DNA from 3 places in the Streptomyces sp. NPDC046261 genome. Region 3 is predicted to be linked to each of the others. Evidence: riboswitches for the same ligand, from Rfam matches in the RefSeq annotation. Region 3 holds a riboswitch; each other region holds the start of a gene.

Region 1 (6,868 bases), on a different contig from region 3:
CGGTGGGGCGAGGGTGCGTTGCGCCGGAGGAGTCGCCGGCTTCGTGGGCCGGGACGCCGCCGTCGTGCGGACGGGCGGGGGCGCGGAGGCCGTCCGCGGAGGAGCCGCCGAGGCCGTGCGCGGAGGGGCCGCGGAGGCCGTGCGCGGGGGCTGGGTGACCGGCGGGGCCGAGCGGGTGGGCCGGGGCGGCTTGCTCGTGACGGGCGGCGGCACCATGGGCGAGCCCGTCCTGGGCGGCGCCGTCCGCGACGGGGTGGGAAGCGTACCGGTCGGCGGCCTGGACGTGGTGGTTCCGCCGCCGGACGGCGGACGGGAGCCGGAGGGGGAGCCCCCGGAGGGGCCGTCGGACGGAGCCCCGGAGGGGCTTCCCGAACCGCTCCCGGAGCCCGTGCCGGAGCGGGATGGCGTGGCGGCGGGCGGCGGCGGCACGGGGAAGGTCGTGGAGTCGTCCGCGCCGTCGCTGCCCACCGGACGGTCGAAGCCCTTGTCGGGCTGGTAGGCGTCGACGAGCGGCAGGGTCTTCATCGGCCCCTCCTCCAGGGGCCTGGGGGCGATGACGGTGACCTGCGAGTTCTGGAAGCTCTCCCAGTGCTGCCCGGTGTATGTGGACGCCATGCGGTCGATGTTGCTCTCGGGCTGCAGCAGCGGGTTGCCGCAATTGCACTTGACCGCCGGATTGCGGTACGCGTCGAAGAGCATCGCGGTGCCCACCTGGACGACGGACAGATACGAGACCGTCTTGCCGTCCCCCTGGTAGTTGTGGTTCCTGACCAGGGTGTCCACGAGCACATGGCCCTCGCTCAGGCCCCTGACGTGCTCCTCGATCTTCTCGAAGGGGATCTTCCGGACCTTGGCCCAGGCCGCTCCCTTGACGCGGTCGCGCAGGAGCTCGCTGATCAGCTTGTTCTTGTCGCAGCGGGTCTTGCCGGGGACGCCGCCGATGACGCCCCGGGCGCCGGCCGCCTGGTCACCGCCGCGGGGCAGGGCCTTGACGCCCTGCAGATCGGTGCCCGGTGCCGGTATGAACGCACCCGGTGCGATCACCCCCGCGGCCTCCAGGGCTATCTCCGCGACCATCTTCTTCGAAGCCTTCGAACAGCCCACCGCCCCCGCGCCGCCCAGCAGCGCGCAGACGGCCAGCAGGGAGACGATCCTCATGCGTTCGCGCCTCACAGCGCACACCCCCCGATAGCCGGTCAACGAATTCCGACGTTCCAGTCCGTACGCGTTTCAGCACGAGGTCACCCAGCCGCTGCCGCAACTGGCGTACCCCGTCGGGCCGGTGCCCGGATCCGTGGTGGGTCCGGGAGTCTCCGGCTCCGATGTGCCGTCCGTCTGCTGGGGCGTGGCCACCCCGGTGGGTCCGCCGCCCGGGTTGCCGCCGCCCGGCTGCGAACCGCCGTCGTTCCGCAGGGCCATCAGGGCGGCGACCCCTCCGGCGAGCAGCACCAGCGCGACCACGACCGCCACGATCCACCCGGCCCTGCGCGGCACCGGCTCCGGGCCCGGTCCCGGCACCGGCACCGGCCCGGGGTGCGGCCGCGGACGCGACGGGTACCCGACGGACGGGGTGGACCCCTCCGGGGCCGGGGCGGGGGCGACCAGGGGCGTCGACAGGCCGCCCTGCTGCAGCCCGACCGGCACATCGACGCGCGGCGTCGGCGTGTCGGGCACCGTCAGCGGCGGTCCCGCGTTCGGGTGGCGCACCCGCTCGTCCAGGGCGGTACGGACGTACCCGGGCGGCTCCTCCGTGAGCAGGCCGCTCGCGACGCGCTCCAGGAGCTGCTCCGCCTCCGCCGAACCCATGCGGGCCTCCGGGTCCTTGCGCAGCAGCCCCTCCAGCACCGGCGTCAGCGGCCCGGCCCGCCGGGGCGGCGCGGGCTCGTCGTCGACGACGGCCCGCAGCGTGCTGAGCGCGTCACCCCGGCGGAACGGGGAGACCCCCTCCACGGCCACGTACAACAGGGTGCCCAGCGACCACAGGTCGGAGGGGATTCCCGGGCGGCGGCCCGTGGCGCGCTCCGGGGCGAGGTACTCGGCGGAGCCGACCAGATCGCCGGTGCGCGTCAGGGTGCCGGCCCCCTCGATGACGGCGATGCCGAAGTCGGTGAGCACCACCCGGCCCCCGGCCTCCAGCAGCACGTTCGCCGGCTTGACGTCACGGTGCAGCACCCCCACGGCATGGGCGGCGCGCAGCGCCTGCAGCACCTGGGCGCCGATTCTGGCGGCCTCCTTGGGCTGGAGGACGCCCTCCTGCCGGAGCACCCCGTCCAGCGACTGACCGCGCACCAGCTCCATGACGATCCAGGGGCGGCCCTCCTGCTCGACCACGTCGTGGACGGTGATCACATGAGGGTGGGCGACCCGCGCGGCGGCCCGCGCCTCCTGCTTCAGGCGCGCGTACAGCACCCGGACGTCCTCGTCGCGCATGTGCTCCGGCGCCCGGACCTCCTTGGCCGCGACCTCCCGGTCGAGCACCTCGTCCAGGGCGAGCCAGACGACGCCCATCCCGCCCTGGCCCAGCCGTTCCATGAGCCGGTACCGCCCGGCCAGCAGCGGCTTGCGCCGCGTGGTGTCCATCCCGTCCATGCCGTACGCCCCCTCCCCCTGCGTACGGCGTACCGAGCCGTGCGCATTCGGGCCACACTGGCTGGGACGTGGCTGTGGCCGAAACCGTTCCCGGCCGCGCGGGAAGGTCCGCTGATCCTTACCGGCGGGCGGTCAGCTGTTTGTCGAGCCAGCGCAGGACCTCGGGGTATTCCTCGCGCCAGGTCTGGAAGTTGTGGCCGCCCTCCTCGCGGACCAGCTGGTCGACCTTGGTCGGCGCCTTGGCCTTCCCGGCGAACTTCAGCATGGGCTCGTAGTACTTCTCCTCGCCCTTCTTGCTGGCGCCCAGGAGCAGCGACACCGGCGGCGGGGCCATGTGCTCCAGGCGCCAGATCAGGTCGGACTCGTTCTTGATCTGCTTGTTGCCCGCGTAGAGGTCACCGGTGTCGCGGTCCTGGCGCGCGAAGAGGTCGGTGGACAGCCCGGCCGCGGCGCCGTAGCGGGCCGGATTGGTCATGGCCGCCTTCAGCGCGCAGTACCCGCCGGTGGAGTTGCCCACCGCGCCCCAGCCGCCCCGGGAGTTGTCCGCGCGGTAGACGTCGTTGACGGCGATGGGCAGGTCCTGGTTGAAGAACGTCATGGCCTGGGGACCGCCCGGCACGTCCGTGCAGTTGGTGTCGCGGTCCGCCACCACCGACGGCCGGACCATCAGCACGATCGTCGGTCGGATCTCCTTGGCCACGACGGCGCGGGAGGCCGCCTGCGGGACCTTGATCTGGGTGATGAGGTTTTTGGAGACGCCGGGCTGCCCCGTGATCGCCACGATCACGGGGAACCTGTCGTTCTCGTGCCCCTTCTGGAAGTACTGCGGCGGCAGGTAGGCGAAGCCGTCCATGCTCAGCCCGCTGACGGGGCCGCGTATCTCGATCCGGTCGACCTGGCCGGCCTTCTCCTTCTGACCCAGACCGACGGACTCCTGCCCCTTGACGACGAGCGCGGGCGGCCGCTTGCCGTCCTTGCCCTCCCGCACCTCCTGCTTGCTGGAGTTGCGGCCGAGGAGCTCGTTCCAGGTGGAGTAGAAGCCGAACTCGTTGTTCGCCGCGACGAGCAGCACCGACAGGATGCCGAGCTGCGCCACCACGAGCAGACCGAGCCGGGAGAGCAGCGCCGGGAGGCCCTTCTTCGCGGCCCGCGGCCACAGCCACATCACGAGGGCGGCCAGCGCGACGGCGATGACCACCAGGAACAGCAGGAAAGTCTGTGACGTAAGGCCCACGGTTGTCGCTCCTCCTCGGAGTGGGTTCTCCGGGAGTGAAGAGGGAGTACGACCGGCCGGGGTTTCCTGCTTTGGTCATATTTGTGGCGGCATCCAAGATCGAACCTGTCCGGGCAACCCCTGTCGGCCGGCGGGCCGGTGCGTCTAGGGTGAAGGCGCAGCCGGTTCGCCCCGCCGTCCAGGCGGGCGCGTCGCAAGAGGGAACCCGGTGGAAATCCGGGACTGCCCCGCAGCGGTGAGCGGGAACGACCGCCGTCATACGCACTGGACCGCCCCAGCGGCCCGGGAAGCGACGGCCAATAGGTGCCGTGTCCTGATTCCGGACACGGCGTGCCCGCGAGTCCGAATACCTGCCGCTGCCCGCGTGCGACCGCACGCGGCGATCTCGGTGGCCTCGAGGGCGGGCCGGCGGTACGGACGGGCACGCCTGGGCGCGCTCCGCCACCATCTGCCGATCCTTCGTCCGCTCGGGCCCCCACCGGGATCCCCCCGCGACTCGCGAAGGAGAGTTCCGTGGCAACAGACCCCACCGCCCCCGCCGCCGTCCGCGCCCGGGCCACCGTCCACGGCTACCCCCGGCAGGGGCCCGGCCGTGAACTGAAGAAGGCCGTGGAGGGCTACTGGGCCGGCCGCGTCGACGCCGCCGCCCTGCACGACACCGCGGCCGCCCTGCGCCGCGACGCCTGGCGGCGCCTGGCCGACGCCGGCGTCCACGAGGTCCCCACCGGGGACTTCTCGCTCTACGACCACGTCCTGGACACCACCGTCATGATCGGCGCCGTCCCCGAGCGGTACCGCGCCGCCGTCGAGGCCGACGCCCTGGACGGCTACTTCGCCATGGCCCGCGGCACCCAGCAGCTGCCGCCGCTGGAGATGACGAAGTGGTTCGACACCAACTACCACTACCTCGTGCCCGAACTGGGCCCTGACACCGCCTTCACCGCCGACTCCAGCAAGCAGACAGGCGAGTTGAGGCAGGCCCTCGCCCTGGGGCACACGGCCCGGCCCGTGCTCGTCGGCCCCCTCACCTATCTGCTGCTGGCCAAACCCGCGCCCGGCGCACCGCCCGGCTTCCAGCCCCTCACCCTCCTCGACCGGCTGCTGCCCGTGTACGCCGAGGTCCTCTCCGACCTGCGAGCCGCCGGCGCCACCTGGGTCCAGCTCGACGAGCCCGCCCTGGTGCAGGACCAGCCCCCGGCCGTACTGAACGCCGCCGCCCGCGCCTACCGGGAGCTGGGCGCGCTCACCGACCGGCCCAAGCTGCTGGCCGCCACCTACTTCGACCGCCTGGGCGACGCCCTGCCCGTCCTCGCGAAGTCCCCCGTCGAGGGCCTGGCCCTGGACTTCACCGGGCGCGCCGCCGCCAACCTCGACGCCCTCGCCGCCGCCGGCGGCCTGCCCGGCAAGCGCCTGATCGCGGGCGTCATCGACGGCCGCAACGTATGGATCAACGACCTCGAGCGGTCCCTGTCCACCCTCGCCACCCTCCTCGGCCTCGCCGACCGGGTGGACGTCGCCCCCTCCTGCTCCCTGCTGCACGTCCCCCTCGACGCCACCGCCGAGCGCGACGTCGACCCGCAGGTCGCCCGCTGGCTCGCCTTCGCCCGGCAGAAGGCCGAGGAGACCGTCACCCTCGCCCGCGGCCTGAACGAGGGCATCGACACCATCGCCCCGCAGCTCGCCGCCAACCGCTCCGCCCGGGCCTCCCGCGCCGCCTCCGCCCTCACCCGCGACCCGGCCGTACGGGCCCGCGCGGAGGCCGTCACCGCCGCGGACGCCCGCCGCCCTCAGCCGTACCCCGAGCGCGCCGTCGCCCAGCAGGCCCGGCTCGGCCTGCCGCTGCTGCCCACCACGACCATCGGATCCTTCCCCCAGACCCGCGAACTGCGCACCGCCCGCGCCGACCTGCGCGCCGGGCGTATCGACGCCGCCGCCTACGACGAGCGCGTCGCGACCGAGATCCGCGAGGTCCTGGCCTTCCAGGACAAGGCCGGGCTCGACGTCCTCGTCCACGGCGAGCCCGAACGCAACGACATGGTGCAGTACTTCGCCGAGCGGCTGACCGGCTACCTGGCCACCCAGCACGGCTGGGTGCAGTCCTACGGCACCCGCTACGTCCGCCCGCCGATCCTCGCCGGCGACATCTCCCGCCCCGAGCCGATGACCGTGGCCTGGACGACCTACGCCCAGTCCCACACCCGGCGTCCCGTCAAGGGGATGCTCACCGGTCCCGTCACCATGCTCGCCTGGTCCTTCGTCCGCGACGACCAGCCGCTCGCCGTCACCGCCCGCCAGGTCGCCCTCGCCCTGCGGGACGAGGTCGGCGACCTCGAGGCCGCGGGCACGGCCGTCATCCAGGTTGACGAGCCCGCGCTGCGCGAGACGCTGCCGCTGCGCACGGCCGACCGGGCGGAGTACCTGGCGTGGGCCACCGAGGCGTTCCGGCTCACCACGGCCGGGGTCCGGGCGGACACCCAGATCCACACCCACATGTGCTACGCGGAGTTCGGCGACATCATGGCCGCCATCGAGGACCTGGACGCCGACGTCATCAGCCTGGAGGCCGCCCGCTCCCGCATGCAGGTCGCCGGTGAACTGGCCGCGGCCGGCTACGCGCACGCCGTCGGTCCGGGCGTCTACGACATCCACTCACCACGCGTCCCGGACACCGAGGAGATCGCCGCGCTGCTGCGCACGGGCCTTGAGGCCATCCCGGCGGAGCGGCTGTGGGTCAACCCGGACTGCGGTCTGAAGACCCGTGGCTGGGCGGAGGTACGGACCTCGCTCGAGCACCTGGTCGAGGCCGCCCGCCGGGTCCGCGCGGAGCGCGGCGGCGGGCAGTAGCCGGGCGGGGCAACGCCCCGGGCGACCGGCCGGGTGTGCCGCGGTAGCGGCTGAGCGATGGCCCCGGCCCTCCGCGGCGGAGCCACGCGGCCCCGCGGTCGGCCCGTGGCGAGCCGGCCGGGCCGTCGTGGCGGTGAGCCGCCGGCCCCGGCCGGCCGGTGACCATAACGGTCCGCACAAGGCCGACCGTTATGGTCACCG
Region 2 (6,868 bases), on a different contig from region 3:
GCCGTGGACCTCCGGCTCCCGGGGCATCAGCCCGGCCAGGACCCGGCCCAGGCGCAGGGCCTCCTCGCAGAGCGCCGGGCGCATCCAGTCGTCGCCGGCGGTGGCGGCGTAGCCCTCGTTGAAGATGAGGTAGACGACCTCCAGGACGGAGGACAGCCGCTCGCCCAGTTCGTCCGCCCGCGGCACCTCGAAGGGGACGCCCGCGTGCGCGAGGGACCGTTTCGCCCGGACGATGCGCTGGGCCACGGTGGGCTCCGGGACGAGGAAGGCGCGGGCGATCTCATCCGTCCTCAGCCCGCCGAGCAGGCGCAGGGTCAGCGCCACCCGCGCCTCCGTGGACAGCACGGGGTGGCAGGCGGTGAAGACGAGGCGCAGCAGATCGTCCTCGATATCGCTCTCGGCGAGGACCGCGTCCTGCGGAGCCTGCTGCTCCGTCGTGAGCTCGTGCCCGAGGAGGGCGAGCTTGCGCGCGTAGGTCTCCTCGCGGCGGATCAGGTCGATGGCGCGGTGCCGGGCGGTGGCCATGAGCCAGGCGCCCGGCTTGTCCGGGACGCCCGACTCCGGCCACTGCTCGAGTGCCGCGACCAGCGCGTCCTGCGCGAGCTCCTCGGCGATGCCGACGTCGCGCACGATGCGGGTGAGACCGGCGACGAGGCGCGCGGACTCGATTCGCCACACCGCCTCGATCGCGCGGTGGGTGTCGGAAGCCGTCACGCGCCCATCGTAGGGACTACTGCTGCGCCTTCCGCCGCAGCTCGTCCCGCAGGGCCTCCTCGCGCGCCGCCTCCTCGGGGGGCAGGATGTCGGCGGGGAAGTCGGAGGTCTCGAAGATCTGCCGGATCTCGACCTCCCCGTCCTCGAAGGGGATGCGCCGGGCCCACTCCAGGGCCTCGTCCCGGTCCTTGACCTGGATGATCCAGAAGCCGGCGATGAGCTCCTTCGTCTCGGCGAAGGGCCCGTCGGTCACGGTGCGCCGGCTGCCGGAGTACGAGACGCGGGCGCCCCTGGACGAGGGGTGCAGGCCGTCGCCCGCGAGCATCACACCGGCCTTGGCCAGCCGCTCGTTGTACTGCCCCATCTCGGCGATCATCTCTTTGGTCGGCATCGCGCCGGCCTCGGAGTCCTCGGTCGCCTTGACGATCATCATAAAGCGCGGCATAACGACATCTCCCGTTCGATCGGTAGGTGAGCTGGGCTGTTCCCAACCCTTCACCTGTACGTCGAACGGGAGACGCCGGAATCGACGTGTCGCGCCGAATTTTTTCCGGATCCGGTGGCCGGACCCGGATCCTCTTTAGAACTCGTCGTCGAAGGAGACCGAGCCCTCGACCGCCACCTGGTACGCGGACGCGCGGCGCTCGAAGAAGTTGGTCAGCTCCTGGACGTTCTGCAGCTCCATGAAGGAGAAAGGGTTCTCCGAGCCGTAGACCGGCGCGAAGCCCAGCCGCTGGAGGCGCTGGTCGGCCACGCACTGCAGGTACTCGCGCATGGACTCGGTGTTCATGCCCGGCAGGCCCTCGCCGCACAGGTCACGGCCGAACTGCAGCTCCGCCTCGACGGCCTCCTTCAGCATGTCGGTGACCTGCCGCTGGAGCTCGTCGTCGAAGAGGTCGGGCTCCTCCTGGCGGACGGTGTCCACGACCTCGAACGCGAAGTTCATGTGCATGGTCTCGTCGCGGAAGACCCAGTTGGTGCCGGTCGCCAGGCCGTGCAGCAGGCCGCGGCTGCGGAACCAGTACACGTAGGCGAAGGCGCCGTAGAAGAACAGGCCCTCGATGCAGGCGGCGAAGCAGATCAGGTTGAGCAGGAAGCGACGGCGGTCGGCCTTCGTCTCCAGCCGCTCCAGCTTCTCGACCTCGTTGATCCACTTGAAGCAGAACTGGGCCTTCTCACGGATCGAGGGGATGTTCTCGACCGCGTCGAAGGCGGCGGCGCGGTCATCCGGGTCGGGCAGGTAGGTGTCCAGCAGGGTCAGATAGAACTGGACGTGCACGGCCTCCTCGAAGAGCTGCCGCGACAGGTACAGCCGCGCCTCGGGGGAGTTGATGTGCTTGTACAGCGTCAGGACCAGGTTGTTGGCCACGATCGAGTCGCCGGTCGCGAAGAACGCGACCAGGCGGCCGATCATGTGCTGCTCACCCGGGGACAGCTTGGCGAGGTCGGCCACGTCCGAGTGGAGGTCGACCTCCTCCACGGTCCAGGTGTTCTTGATCGCGTCGCGGTAGCGGTCGTAGAAGTCCGGGTACCGCATGGGACGCAGGGTCAGTTCGAAGCCCGGGTCGAGCAGGTTCTTCTCGGTGGGGGCGGTCATTACTGGCATGCCTCGCAGGACTCGGGGTTCTCAAGGGAGCAGGCGATGGCGTCCGCGTCGGGCGCGGCCTGCTGCACGGGAATGGTGGCGGCGGCGCCGGCCGACCGGGCGATCCGGGTCGCCGGACGCGAGCGCAGGTAGTACGTCGTCTTGATGCCCTGCTTCCAGGCGTACGCGTACATCGAGCTGAGCTTGCCGATGGTGGGCGAGGCCATGAAGAGGTTCAGCGACTGGCTCTGGTCCAGGTACGGCGTACGGGCCGCGGCCATGTCGATCAGGTAGCGCTGCGGGATCTCCCAGGCGGTGCGGTACAGGTCGCGCACCTCCTGCGGGATCCACTTCAGGTCCTGGATGGAGCCGTTGGCGTCCGTCATGGCGTCGCGGGTCGTGCGGTCCCACACGCCGAGCTTCTTGAGGTCCTCCACCAGGTAGGTGTTGACCTGCAGGAACTCGCCGGAGAGCGTCTCGCGCTTGAAGAGGTTGGAGACCTGCGGCTCGATGCACTCGTACACGCCCGCGATCGAGGCGATGGTCGCCGTGGGGGCGATCGCCAGCAGCAGGGAGTTGCGCATGCCGACCTCGGCGATGCGCGCGCGCAGCGCGTCCCACCGGTCCGCCCAGGCCGGGACGGCGTTGGGGTAGTGGTCCGGGTGCAGCACGCCACGGGCGGTGCGGGTCGCGGACCAGGCCGCGTGCGGGCCGTGCCGCTCGGCGAGGTCGGCGGACGCCTCGTACGCCGCGAGCATGATGCGCTCGGAGATGCGGGTGGACAGCTCCTTCGCCTCGGGGGAGTCGAAGGGCAGCCGCAGCCGGAAGAAGACGTCCTGCAGGCCCATCAGGCCCAGGCCCACCGGGCGCCAGCGGTTGTTGGACTTCCCGGCCTGCTCGGTCGGGTAGAAGTTGATGTCCACGACGCGGTCGAGGAAGGTGACGGCCGTACGGACCGTACGGTCGAGCTTCTCCCAGTCCATCTCGCCGTCGGCACCCAGGTGCTGCGCGAGGTTGACCGAGCCCAGGTTGCAGACCGCGGTCTCGCTGTCGTCGGTGACCTCGAGGATCTCGGTGCAGAGGTTCGAGGAGTGGACGACCTTGCCCTTTTCGGCCGTCTGGTTGGCGGTGCGGTTGGCGGCGTCCTTGAACGTCATCCAGCCGTTGCCGGTCTGCGCGAGGGTGCGCATCATGCGGGCGTAGAGCACGCGGGCCGGGATCTGCTTGACGGCCTTGCCCTCGGCCTCGTACCGGCGGTACGCGGCGTCGAACTCGTCGCCGTAGAGGTCGACCAGGTCGGGCGTGTCGGCCGGGGAGAACAGCGACCAGTCGGCGTCCGCCTCGACGCGGCGCATGAACTCGTCCGGGATCCAGTGCGCGATGTTGAGGTTGTGCGTCCGGCGGGCCTCCTCACCGGTGTTGTCGCGCAGCTCCAGGAACTCCTCGATGTCCGCGTGCCAGGTCTCCAGGTAGACGCAGGCCGCGCCCTTGCGCCGGCCGCCCTGGTTGACCGCCGCGACGGAGGCGTCGAGGGTGCGCAGGAACGGCACGATGCCGTTGGAGTGGCCGTTGGTGCCGCGGATCAGCGAGCCGCGCGAGCGGATGCGCGAGTAGGACAGGCCGATGCCGCCCGCGTGCTTCGACAGGCGCGCCACCTGGTGGTAGCGGTCGTAGATCGAGTCCAGCTCGTCCAGCGGCGAGTCCAGCAGGTAGCAGGACGACATCTGCGGGTGGCGGGTGCCGGAGTTGAAGAGCGTGGGGGAGGACGGCAGGTAGGAGAGCGTGCTGGTGAGCGAGTAGAGCTCGGCCACGTCCTCCAGGGCCCGCACGGAGTGGTCCTCGGCCAGGCCGCAGGCCACGCGCAGCAGGAAGTGCTGCGGGGTCTCGATCACGTCGCGGGTGATCGGGTGGCGCAGCAGGTAGCGGCTGTGCAGGGTGCGCAGGCCGAAGTAGCCGAAGCGGTCGTCGGCGCCGTCGGCCAGCGCCTGGTCCACCAGCGCGTCCAGGCGCTCGGCGTGGGTGGCCACGAAGGCGGCGGTCTCGTCCGCGATCAGGCCCTCGCGGTGGCCCACGGCGACCGAGGCGGAGAAGGACGTCGCACCCTGGCCGGCCGCCTCGTCGGCGATGGCACGGGTGAGCAGCCGGGCGGCGAGCTTGGAGTACTCGGGCTCCTCGGCGATGAGACCGGCGGCGGCCTCGGTGGCGAGGGAGCGCAGCTCGGCCTCGTCCGAACCGGGGTGCCGGCCGCGCAGCGCGGCGGCGGCGACCTTGCCCGGGTCGGTGGCGGGCAGATCGGCGGTGAGATCGGTCAGGGTGCGCAGCAGCGCGGTCCCGGGGCCGCCGGCTTCCGCGTTCGCTGAGACCGGATCTGCGGGCGCGATGGTCACGTGTGGCTCTCCCTCGCTCGGCTGGGTGGGCCGGGCGGGAGCGCGCGACGGTCGCGTACGGGCATGCCGCTTGCACCAGGGCATGCCTCGTAGGCGTCCGTCGGCCCAACCCGCGGGGCCCGGACGAATTCAACGCCCATAGCCGAGCCCAGGGCAGGCTCGGTGGTGGACGCGCTGTCGGCAGGTCCTCGGACTTCGGGTGCGCTGGGTATATGCGCACACATACACCGTTGCGGGACAGTTCCGGATTTCCACCGGATTCCCCTGCGACGACAGCGAGGACGAGCATACATCTAGTGCCGGGCCTCGTACGCGCCCCCACATGTTGTGTCGTCCCGTCATGAAGCGGTTGCGGAATGTGCTAACGGGCGGTCCTGGCAGGGCAAGCGAGGAGGGCCGTCACGCCCCCTGGGCGGGGGTGTGACGGCCCTCTGGGGGTGGGCCCGGGTCAGTGCCCGCCGGGGGCTCCCACGGTGGCCGGGGGGAGGTCCGTACGGACGCCCGGGTCGCCGGCGTCGGCGGTGTAGTCCGACGGCCGGGTCTGGTCGACGCCGTCGGGCGCCTTCAGCGCCCTGAGGGCGAATGTCGCCACGATGACGACGATCACATTGATGACGAAGGCGGTGAGGCCGATGTAGCCCTTCTCGCCGATGAGCGGGATCAGGTTGGTGTTCCCGAAGTGGTCCTGGGTGGCGCTCGGCGTCTCGTACGCCCGCCAGGTCCCGTAGAGCATGCCGGCCGCCCACCCCGCGAGCAGCGCCCAGCGGTGGCACCAGCGGGTGAAGAGTCCGCCGACCAGGGCCGGGACGGTCTGCAGGATCCAGATGCCGCCCAGCAGCTGGAAGTTGATGGCGACCGTTTTGTCCATGGTCAGGACGAAGACGAGGGCGCCGACCTTCACCAGCAGGGAGGCCAGCTTGGAGACCTTTGCCTCGTGTTCGGGCGAAGCGTCCGGCTTGATGAAGTCCTTGTAGATGTTGCGGGTGAACAGATTTGCCGCCGCGATCGACATGATGGCCGCCGGAACGAGCGCGCCGATGCCGATGGCCGCGAAGGCCACACCCGTGAACCAGTCGGGGAACATGTCCTCGAAAAGCTGCGGGATCGCCAGCTGTCCGTTCTTCACCTTCACCCCGGCGGCGATGGCCATGAAGCCGAGCATGGCGAGCAGGCCCAGCATCAGGGAGTAAAGGGGAAGGATGGTGGTGTTGCGGCGGATGACATTGCGGCCCTTGCTGGAAAGCACCGCGGTCACCGAGTGGGGATACAGGAACAGCGCCATCGCCGAGCCCAGCGCGAGCGTCGCGTACGCCCACTGCGCCTGCGCTCCGGTGACCAGTGAACCGCGCGGCTTGCCGGTGGCCGGGTTTTCGGCCGCGAACGCCTCGCCGGCCTTGGCGAAGATGTCCCCGAAGCCGCCGAGCCGCAACGGGATGTAGATGATCGCCACGATGATCACGATGTAGATCAGGGTGTCCTTGACGAAGGCGATCAGCGCGGGCGCGCGCAGTCCCGAGGAATAGGTGTAGGCCGCGAGCACACCGAAGGCGATCAGCAGTGGCAGGTCCTTCACGAACCAGTTGGTGTCCTCTCCGCCGCCGACGCCCATGACGTCCAGAACCGCCTGGATACCCACCAATTGCAGCGCGATGTACGGCATGGTGGCGAGGATCCCGGTCAGCGCCAGGGCCAGCGAGAGGCCCTTGGAGCCGAACCGGCCCCGGACGAAGTCCGAGGAGGTCACATAGCCGTGCTTGTGCGCGACCGACCAGAGGCGGGGCAGGAAGGTGAACACCAGGGGGTAACAGAGAATGGTGTACGGCACCGCGAAGAAGCCCGCCGCGCCGCCCGCGTAAATGGCGGCCGGGACGGCCACGAACGTATACGCGGTATAGAGGTCGCCGCCGAGCAGGAACCAGGTGACCCAGGTGCCGAAGGAGCGGCCGCCCAGCCCCCACTCGTCGAGATTGTTCGCGTTCTCCGCGCGCCGCCACTTCGAGGCCAGAAAGCCCATCACCGTGACGGCGAGGAAGAAGATGATGAAGACGGTGAGCGCGACACCGTTCACGCCGTCCTTCATCGCGGCTCACCTCCCGCGCGCGCCCGCGCCCGCCGCTCGTGACGGCGGACGATGACGTAGGCGACGACGGTGAGCAGCGTCGAGAGGACGACCCACAGCATC
Region 3 (6,868 bases):
ACGGGTAACCGTTCGGCACGGGCACCCCGTCCTCGATCAGGCGCAGCAGCGCGTCCGTGTCCGCGTGGTCCTCGATCAGGTCGCCCAGGCGGTCCAGCTGTTCCTCGCGCAGCTCGGCGAACGACGTGTCCGGCGCCGGGACGAACGCCCGCCCGGCCGCCTTCGCCACCCGCCGCAGGAACGCGCGCCGGAAGCCGTCGCTCTCCAGCGAGCCGTGCCAGTGCGTGCCCCACACGGCACCCACGCGGCAGCCGTCCAGGAACGGCTCGTCGCCGCCCAGGACGTCGGCGACGCCGTGGTGGATCTCGTAGCCCTCCACCCGCTCGCCCAAAGCCTCGCCGACCGGTCTGGCCAGGGTCTTGTCCACCGCGAACCGCACGCGTACCGGCAGCAGGCCCAGGCCCTCGACCGAGCCGGCCCGTGACTCCACCTCGTCGTCGATGCGCTCGCCCAGTATCTGGAAGCCGCCGCAGACGCCCAGCACCGGGCGGCCCTCGGCGGCCCTGCGCAGCAGCGCGTCCGCCAGGCCGCGCTCGCGCAGCCACGTCAGCGCCCGTACCGTCCCGCGGGTGCCCGGGACCACGACCAGGTCCGCGTCGGCGAGCTCCTCGGGGCGGTCGACGAAGCGGACGACGACGCCGGGCTCGGCGGCGAGCGCGTCGACGTCCGTGAAGTTGGACATCAGCGGCACCGCGCACACCGCCACGCGCAGCACGTCCGCGCCGTGCGGCGGGGCCACCACCGACTCGCGCACGGCGCCGCGCAGCGACACGCGCAGGCCGTCCTCCTCGTCGATGCCCAGGCCGTGGGCGAACGGCAGCACGCCGAACGTCCGCCGGCCCGTCAGGCCGTGGAGCATGTCCAGGCCCGGTTCCAGCAGCGTCACGTCGCCGCGGAACTTGTTGACCAGGTAGCCGGCTATCAGCTCCTGGTCCTCGCGGGAGAGCAGCGCGGTCGTGCCGAAGAAGGAGGCGAAGACCCCGCCGCGGTCGATGTCGCCGACCACCACCACCGGCAGCCGGCCCGCGCGGGCGATGCCCATGTTGACGATGTCGCTGCGGCGCAGGTTGATCTCCGCCGGGCTGCCCGCGCCCTCGCAGATCACCGCGTCGTGGGTACGCCGCAGCTCCCGCAGGCACTCGGTCACCGTGTCGAACAACTGCTCCTGCCGGCCCGCGTGGTAGCCGCGGGCGCTGAGCTCGCCGACCGGCTTGCCCATGAGCACGACCTGGCTGCTCCGGTCCCCGCCGGGCTTGAGCAGCACGGGGTTCATCAGCGCGCTCGGCTCGACGCGGGCGGCCGCCGCCTGCATGGCCTGGGCGCGCCCTATCTCCGCTCCCTCGCGCGTGACGAAGGAGTTGAGCGACATGTTCTGTGCCTTGAACGGCGCGACCTTGACGCCCTTGCGGACCAGCCAGCGGCAGATGCCGGCCGTCACGACGGACTTGCCCGCGTCCGAGGTGGTCCCGGCCACCAGCAGGCCCCCGCCCAGCGGGCGCGCGGGCCCGCTCCTGTCGGCTGTCACCGATTCCTCCTTCTGGCGAAGTGTGCGAGCAAGAGCCTGCCCACCACGGCGGTTCCCAGGGCCAGCCCCGAGACCCGGCGCGAGAGCCGCACGGCGCGTTCGATGTCCGGCACGGCCACGGGCCGGTTCTCCGCGCCCAGGACGGGGCGGTGTTCGACGCGGCCGGCGTAGGCGAGGGTGCCGCCGAGGCGGACGCCGAGCGCGCCGGCGAAGGCGGCCTCGACGGGGCCGGCGTTGGGGCTGGGGTGGCGCCCGGCGTCGCGCCGGGCCACGCGCCAGGCGCCGCGCGGGTCGGGGCCGGCGAGGACGGTGAGGGCGGCGGTGAGGCGGGCGCCGGGCCAGCCGACGACGTCGTCGAGCCGGGCGGAGGCCCAGCCGAACCGCCGGTGGCGGGGCGACTTGTGGCCGACCATGGCGTCGAGGGTGTTGACGGCGCGGAAGCCGGCCAGGCCGGGCACCCCGGCCAGGGCGCCCCACACCAGGGCGCCCACGACGGCGTCGGAGGTGTTCTCGGCGACGGATTCGACGACGGCCCGTGCGATCTGCTGCCCGTCCAGTGCCTGCGGGTCGCGCCCGCACAGGTGCGGCAGCCGTTCCCGGGCGACCTCCAGGTCGCCCGCCGCCAGGGCCCCGCCGACCGCCCGGGCCTCGCGGCCCAGCGTCGTACCGCCCAGCACGGCCCAGGTCGCGGCGGCGGTCAGCGCGATGCCGGCGGCGGGGGAGCGGCGTGCGGCACGGGACAGCGCGGCGGCGGTGGCCGCCGTGCCGCCCGCGCACAGCAGCGCGTGCAGGGTGCCGTAGCCGCGGTGGTCGCGCCACAGGCGCGCTTCGACGGCCTGCGCGGCGCGGCCGAAGGCGGCGACGGGGTGGCCGCGGCGCGGGTCGCCCACCACGAGGTCGCAGGCGAAGCCGAGCGCGGCGCCGTAGGCGAAGACGAGAGGGTCGCCGCCCGGGTGACCCCCGCTCAGGTGGTTGCCGCTCATGTGATCACTGCGCGTCGGGCGCATCGGATCAGGCCGCCGTCACACCGGGGCGGCAAGGGTGCGCAGGGGGCACAAGGGGCGCGAAGGGCAGGGGTCGGCGGCAGCCGGGCATGGCGATGTGTCCTCACTCAGGGTCCGCGCCCTGGCTCGACGTGACCGGCGACCAGAGTCTCCTGGCTCCCGGATCGGCGTCGCCCCCGGCCTTCCGGCCCGCGGACGGCGGACCGTGGCCCTCGGGTGGGGGGACACTCCCCGGTGACAGTGGCGGGACCGCGCCGGATTCGCACCGGCTTCCTCTGCTGTCGCCGTTTGGCTCCGGAAGTCCACCACGGTCCGGGAAGGGCAGTCAACCCACCCTGACCTGCGGTGAGACTGCCGGCCACGGGTGGGGCGGCGGGCGACGCGGGCAACGACGAAGCGCCGGTCCGGCGGTGCCGGACCGGCGCTTCGCGCGCACGGGTGCGTCGGGTCGCGTCAGGCGACGATCAGGTAGATGCCGTACCCCACGGCGGCCGCGCACAGCGCGAAGCAGGCGTAGGCGCCGGAGCGCGCGAGGACGGTCGGGCCGGCCGCCGGAGCGGTGGCCGTGGCCGTGGCGGACCCGGGCTTGCGGGACGTGCCCACGATGCCGAGGGTGAAGACGGCCACGAGGCCGATGGTGACCACGAGGCTGACGCCGAAGACCTGGCCGAGAGCTGCCCAGTCGATGTTCATGGTGGTTCTCCTCCGTTGCCCGGCGGTCAGCCGGCCGTCGCGGCGGCGGGGGCGGGGGTGGCGGCCGGGGCGGGGGTGGCGCCGGCCGGCGGCGGCGGGGCGACGGCCTGGAGGGCCGCGGTCACCACGCCGACGGGCTCGGCCGGGACCTGGACGCCCTGCGGCTCGTTGAGGTCGTTGACATTGTCGTGGGTGACCGGCTTGCGGCGCGAGGCCAGCCAGATCGCGCCGCAGGCGGCCACGGCCAGGACGGCGACGGTGGTGACGCCCCAGTCGCCCTGGTCGGCCAGGAGCGCGGCGCCGGCGCCGACGAGGCCGGCGGCCGGGAGGGTCAGGCCCCAGGCGGCGATCATGCGGCCGGCGGTGGACCAGCGCACCACGCCGCCCTTGCGGCCCATACCCGCGCCCATGACGGCGCCGGAGCAGACCTGGGTGGTGGAGAGCGCGAAGCCGATGTGGGAGGAGGCCAGGATGGTGACGGCGGCGCCGGTCTGGGCGGCGAAGCCCTGCGGCGGCTGGATGTCGGCCAGGCCCTTGCCCAGGGTGCGGATGATGCGCCAGCCGCCCAGGTAGGTGCCGAGCGCGATGGCGATGCCGGCGGAGGCGATGACCCACATCGGCGGGTCGGCGTCGGCGCCCAGCGCGCCACCGGAGATCAGCGCGAGGGTGATGACGCCCATGGTCTTCTGGGCGTCGTTGGTGCCGTGGGCGAGGGAGACCAGGGCGGCCGAGGCGATCTGCCCGGCGCGGTAGCCCTTGGCGCTGGCCTCGGGGTCGGTGTTGCGCGCCATGCGGTAGGTCATGCGGGTGGCCAGCACGGTCGCCAGGCCGGCCACGACCGGGGCGACGACGGCGGGGATGAGGACCTTCATGACGACGGCGTCACCGTGGACGGCGCCGGTGCCCACCGAGGCGATGGTCGCGCCGATCAGGCCGCCGAACAGCGCGTGCGAGGAGCTGGAGGGCAGGCCCGCGAGCCAGGTGAGCAGGTTCCACACGATCGCGCCGACCAGTCCGGCGAAGATGATCTCCGGCCGGATGCCTGATTCGTCGACGATGCCCTTGGAGATCGTCGCCGCCACCTCGACGGACAGGAACGCGCCGACGAGGTTGAGCACGGCCGACATGGCCACCGCGGTCTTGGGCTTGAGCGCCCCGGTGGAGATGGTGGTGGCCATGGCGTTGGCCGTGTCGTGGAAGCCGTTCGTAAAGTCGAACACCAAGGCCGTGACGATCACGATCCCGATGAGAAGCGTGATGTTTTCCATTCACCCAGGCAATCAGCTCGATGGTCAGTACGCGGCGACCGTAGGGACCCTGGGTGAACGGAAGGTGAACTGGGACGGGCTCGTCGATGACGCGAACCGGAGGCGAAGACCGATGAAGGCGTTCGAACGGGCAGGGGGCACACGGGACGACATACCGCGCGTCTGGGCCCAGGTCGTGGCCACCGCCCGCCGCACCACCGCCGAGGGGCTCGTGGTGGGCACCTCCGGCAACGTCTCGGCGCGCGCCGGCGACGTGGTCCTTGTCACTCCCACCGGCGTCCCCTACGACCGGCTGGGCCCCGGCGACGCGGTCGGCGTGGACCTCGACGGCCGCCAGGTGCTGGGCGACCTCGCCCCCACCAGCGAGCTGCCGATGCACCTGGCCGTCTACCGCGCCACCGACGCCGCCGCGATCGTGCACACCCACGCCGTGCACGCCACGGCCGTCTCCACCCTGGTCACCGAGGTGCCGCTGATCCACTACATGGCCGCCGCCCTCGGCGGACCGGTCCGCGTCGCCCCCTACGCCCTCTACGGCACCGAGGAGCTGGCCGCCCACATGCTGCGGGCCCTCGACGGCCGCACCGGCTGCCTGCTGCAGAACCACGGCACCCTCACCTACGGCGCCACCCTCGACCAGGCCTACGACCGCACCGCGCAGCTGGAGTGGATGTGCAGGGTCTGGCTCACCGCCGCCGCCGTCCCCGGCCGCACCCCCTCCCTGCTGTCCCCCGAGCGGCTCGAGGAGGCGGCCGGCAAGCTGCGGGGCTACGGGCAGCGCGGCTGAGCCCCCCGCGCCCACTGGCCACGCCCGCCGCATACGCCCACACTGGGAACGATGGTGCTGCGCACAGTGGCGGCCGCGGCCGCCACCACGCTGATCGGTGCCGGAGCGGCCGCGGTGGCGGCCGGGCGGTACGCCGGTGACGCTGCCCTGAAGGCGGACCCCGGCCGGCCGCCGCCGGGCCAGCCCCGGCTCGCCCTCCACGACGTCACCGCCACCACCGTCACCCTCGGCCGCACCCCCGCGTCCCTGCTCCCGGGCACCTACGGGCTCGCCGGACGGGGCGTGCACGCCGTCGTCGGGCCCGTCATCGCCGACGTCTCGCACCCGCACGACCGGGTGGTCCGCAGCCTGCAGCGGGTCACCCGGGGTGTTCTGCGGCCCGGTGAGCGCGTCTGGCTCACCCCGCAGGTGCACGCCGGCAACCCCCGCGACGCCCTCGGCCTGGCCCACGCCGAGGTGGACGTCCCCGGCGAGCTCGGACCGCTGCCCGCGTGGTTCGTGCCCGGCGGCCGTGACACCTGGGTGATCACCGTGCACGGGCTGGGCACCACCCGCGAGCACCCCATGATCGTCATGCCGTTCCTGAACGCCCAGCGGCTCCCCGTGCTCGACATCGCCTACCGCGGCGATCCCGGCGCGCCCCGGCCGGCGCACGGAATCGGTCACTTCGGTGCCGGCGAGTGGCGGGATCTCGACGCCGCCATCCGCTACGCGCTGCGCTACGGCGCCCGTCGCGTGGTCCTGCACGGCTGGTCCACCGGCGCCACCATGGCCCTGCTGGCCGCCCGGAACTCCGCGCTGAGCAGCCGCGTCAGCGGCCTCGTCCTGGACTCCCCGGTCCTCGACTGGCCGGCCGCGCTGCGCGCCCTCGCCGGCCGCCGCGTCCCGGCAGCCCTCATTCCGCTTGCGGTCCGGGCGACCGAGGGCCGCACCGGCCTCGCACCCCAGGCCCTCCTCGCGGCGGCCGACCCGGCCGGCCTGCCCATGCCCACGCTCCTCGTGCACGGCCGCGACGACACCCTCGCGCCCCCGGAGCACTCCCGTGAACTCGCCGCCGGACGACCGGAACTGATCACTTTGCGGGCGGTGCGCGGAGCCGGTCACGCGGGGTCCTGGAACGTCGATCCCCAGGGGTACGAAGAGGCCCTGCGGCGCTTCCTGGTCCCCCTCATGTAGGGCGCCCGCGGCCCGCGGCCGGCTCCTTCGCGGCAGCCCACCACCGGTCGTGAAGAGCCGGATAGTTGATTCCGATTGGGTTTTCGGAGCGTGAACGGCAAGACTGCTCCTGTGACGTCCCGTACTCCGCGCGACTCCCGGCTCAGACTCGTCCCCCGACAGCCGATCGCCGCCGCCCGCCGGGCCGTGGCGAACCGAGGCACCCGCCCGGCTCCCCGCCCGCCCGCGGGCACCCCGGCCCGTCCGGAACTCGCCCGGCAGGCGAGAGGCGGACTGACCGGCGCGGTCCGCCTGGCCCGCTGGGCGGCCGCCGAATGCGGCCGCGGCGCCACACTGCGACCGGGCACCGCCGGCGGCATGGACGAGGCCACGGTCGAACGGGCCGCCGCCGCACTGGGACTGACCACCGCGCAGG

The links. A riboswitch is a leader RNA that binds a small molecule or an ion and turns the genes downstream of it on or off. The one in region 3 is predicted to bind cobalamin.
Region 1: it holds a riboswitch for cobalamin, as region 3 does, so the genes downstream of both, metE (5-methyltetrahydropteroyltriglutamate--homocysteine S-methyltransferase) here and ABZ956_RS26015 (cobalamin biosynthesis protein) in region 3, are expected to answer to the same signal.
Region 2: it holds a riboswitch for cobalamin, as region 3 does, so the genes downstream of both, ABZ956_RS02005 (ribonucleoside-diphosphate reductase subunit alpha) here and ABZ956_RS26015 (cobalamin biosynthesis protein) in region 3, are expected to answer to the same signal.

What each region holds. Positions count from the first base shown of each region.
Region 1 covers NZ_JBEYZU010000003.1:376,917-383,784, forward strand. Annotated here, with positions in the region: gene ABZ956_RS08515 (DUF6777 domain-containing protein) at 1-1,158, opposite strand, end outside; gene ABZ956_RS08520 (serine/threonine-protein kinase) at 1,231-2,589, opposite strand; gene ABZ956_RS08525 (alpha/beta hydrolase-fold protein) at 2,708-3,823, opposite strand; cobalamin riboswitch at 4,019-4,175, shown strand; gene metE (5-methyltetrahydropteroyltriglutamate--homocysteine S-methyltransferase) at 4,337-6,667, shown strand.
Region 2 covers NZ_JBEYZU010000001.1:424,638-431,505, forward strand. Annotated here, with positions in the region: gene ABZ956_RS01990 (RNA polymerase sigma factor) at 1-714, opposite strand, end outside; gene ABZ956_RS01995 (YciI family protein) at 731-1,147, opposite strand; gene ABZ956_RS02000 (ribonucleotide-diphosphate reductase subunit beta) at 1,295-2,320, opposite strand; gene ABZ956_RS02005 (ribonucleoside-diphosphate reductase subunit alpha) at 2,311-4,686, opposite strand; cobalamin riboswitch at 4,848-4,992, opposite strand; gene mctP (monocarboxylate uptake permease MctP) at 5,135-6,766, opposite strand; gene ABZ956_RS02015 (DUF3311 domain-containing protein) at 6,763-6,868, opposite strand, start outside.
Region 3 covers NZ_JBEYZU010000020.1:46,396-53,263, forward strand. Annotated here, with positions in the region: gene ABZ956_RS26010 (cobyric acid synthase) at 1-1,525, opposite strand, end outside; gene ABZ956_RS26015 (cobalamin biosynthesis protein) at 1,522-2,508, opposite strand; cobalamin riboswitch at 2,675-2,806, opposite strand; gene ABZ956_RS26020 (hypothetical protein) at 2,983-3,222, opposite strand; gene ABZ956_RS26025 (inorganic phosphate transporter) at 3,249-4,490, opposite strand; gene ABZ956_RS26030 (class II aldolase/adducin family protein) at 4,603-5,277, shown strand; gene ABZ956_RS26035 (alpha/beta fold hydrolase) at 5,329-6,453, shown strand; gene ABZ956_RS26040 (hypothetical protein) at 6,565-6,868, shown strand, end outside.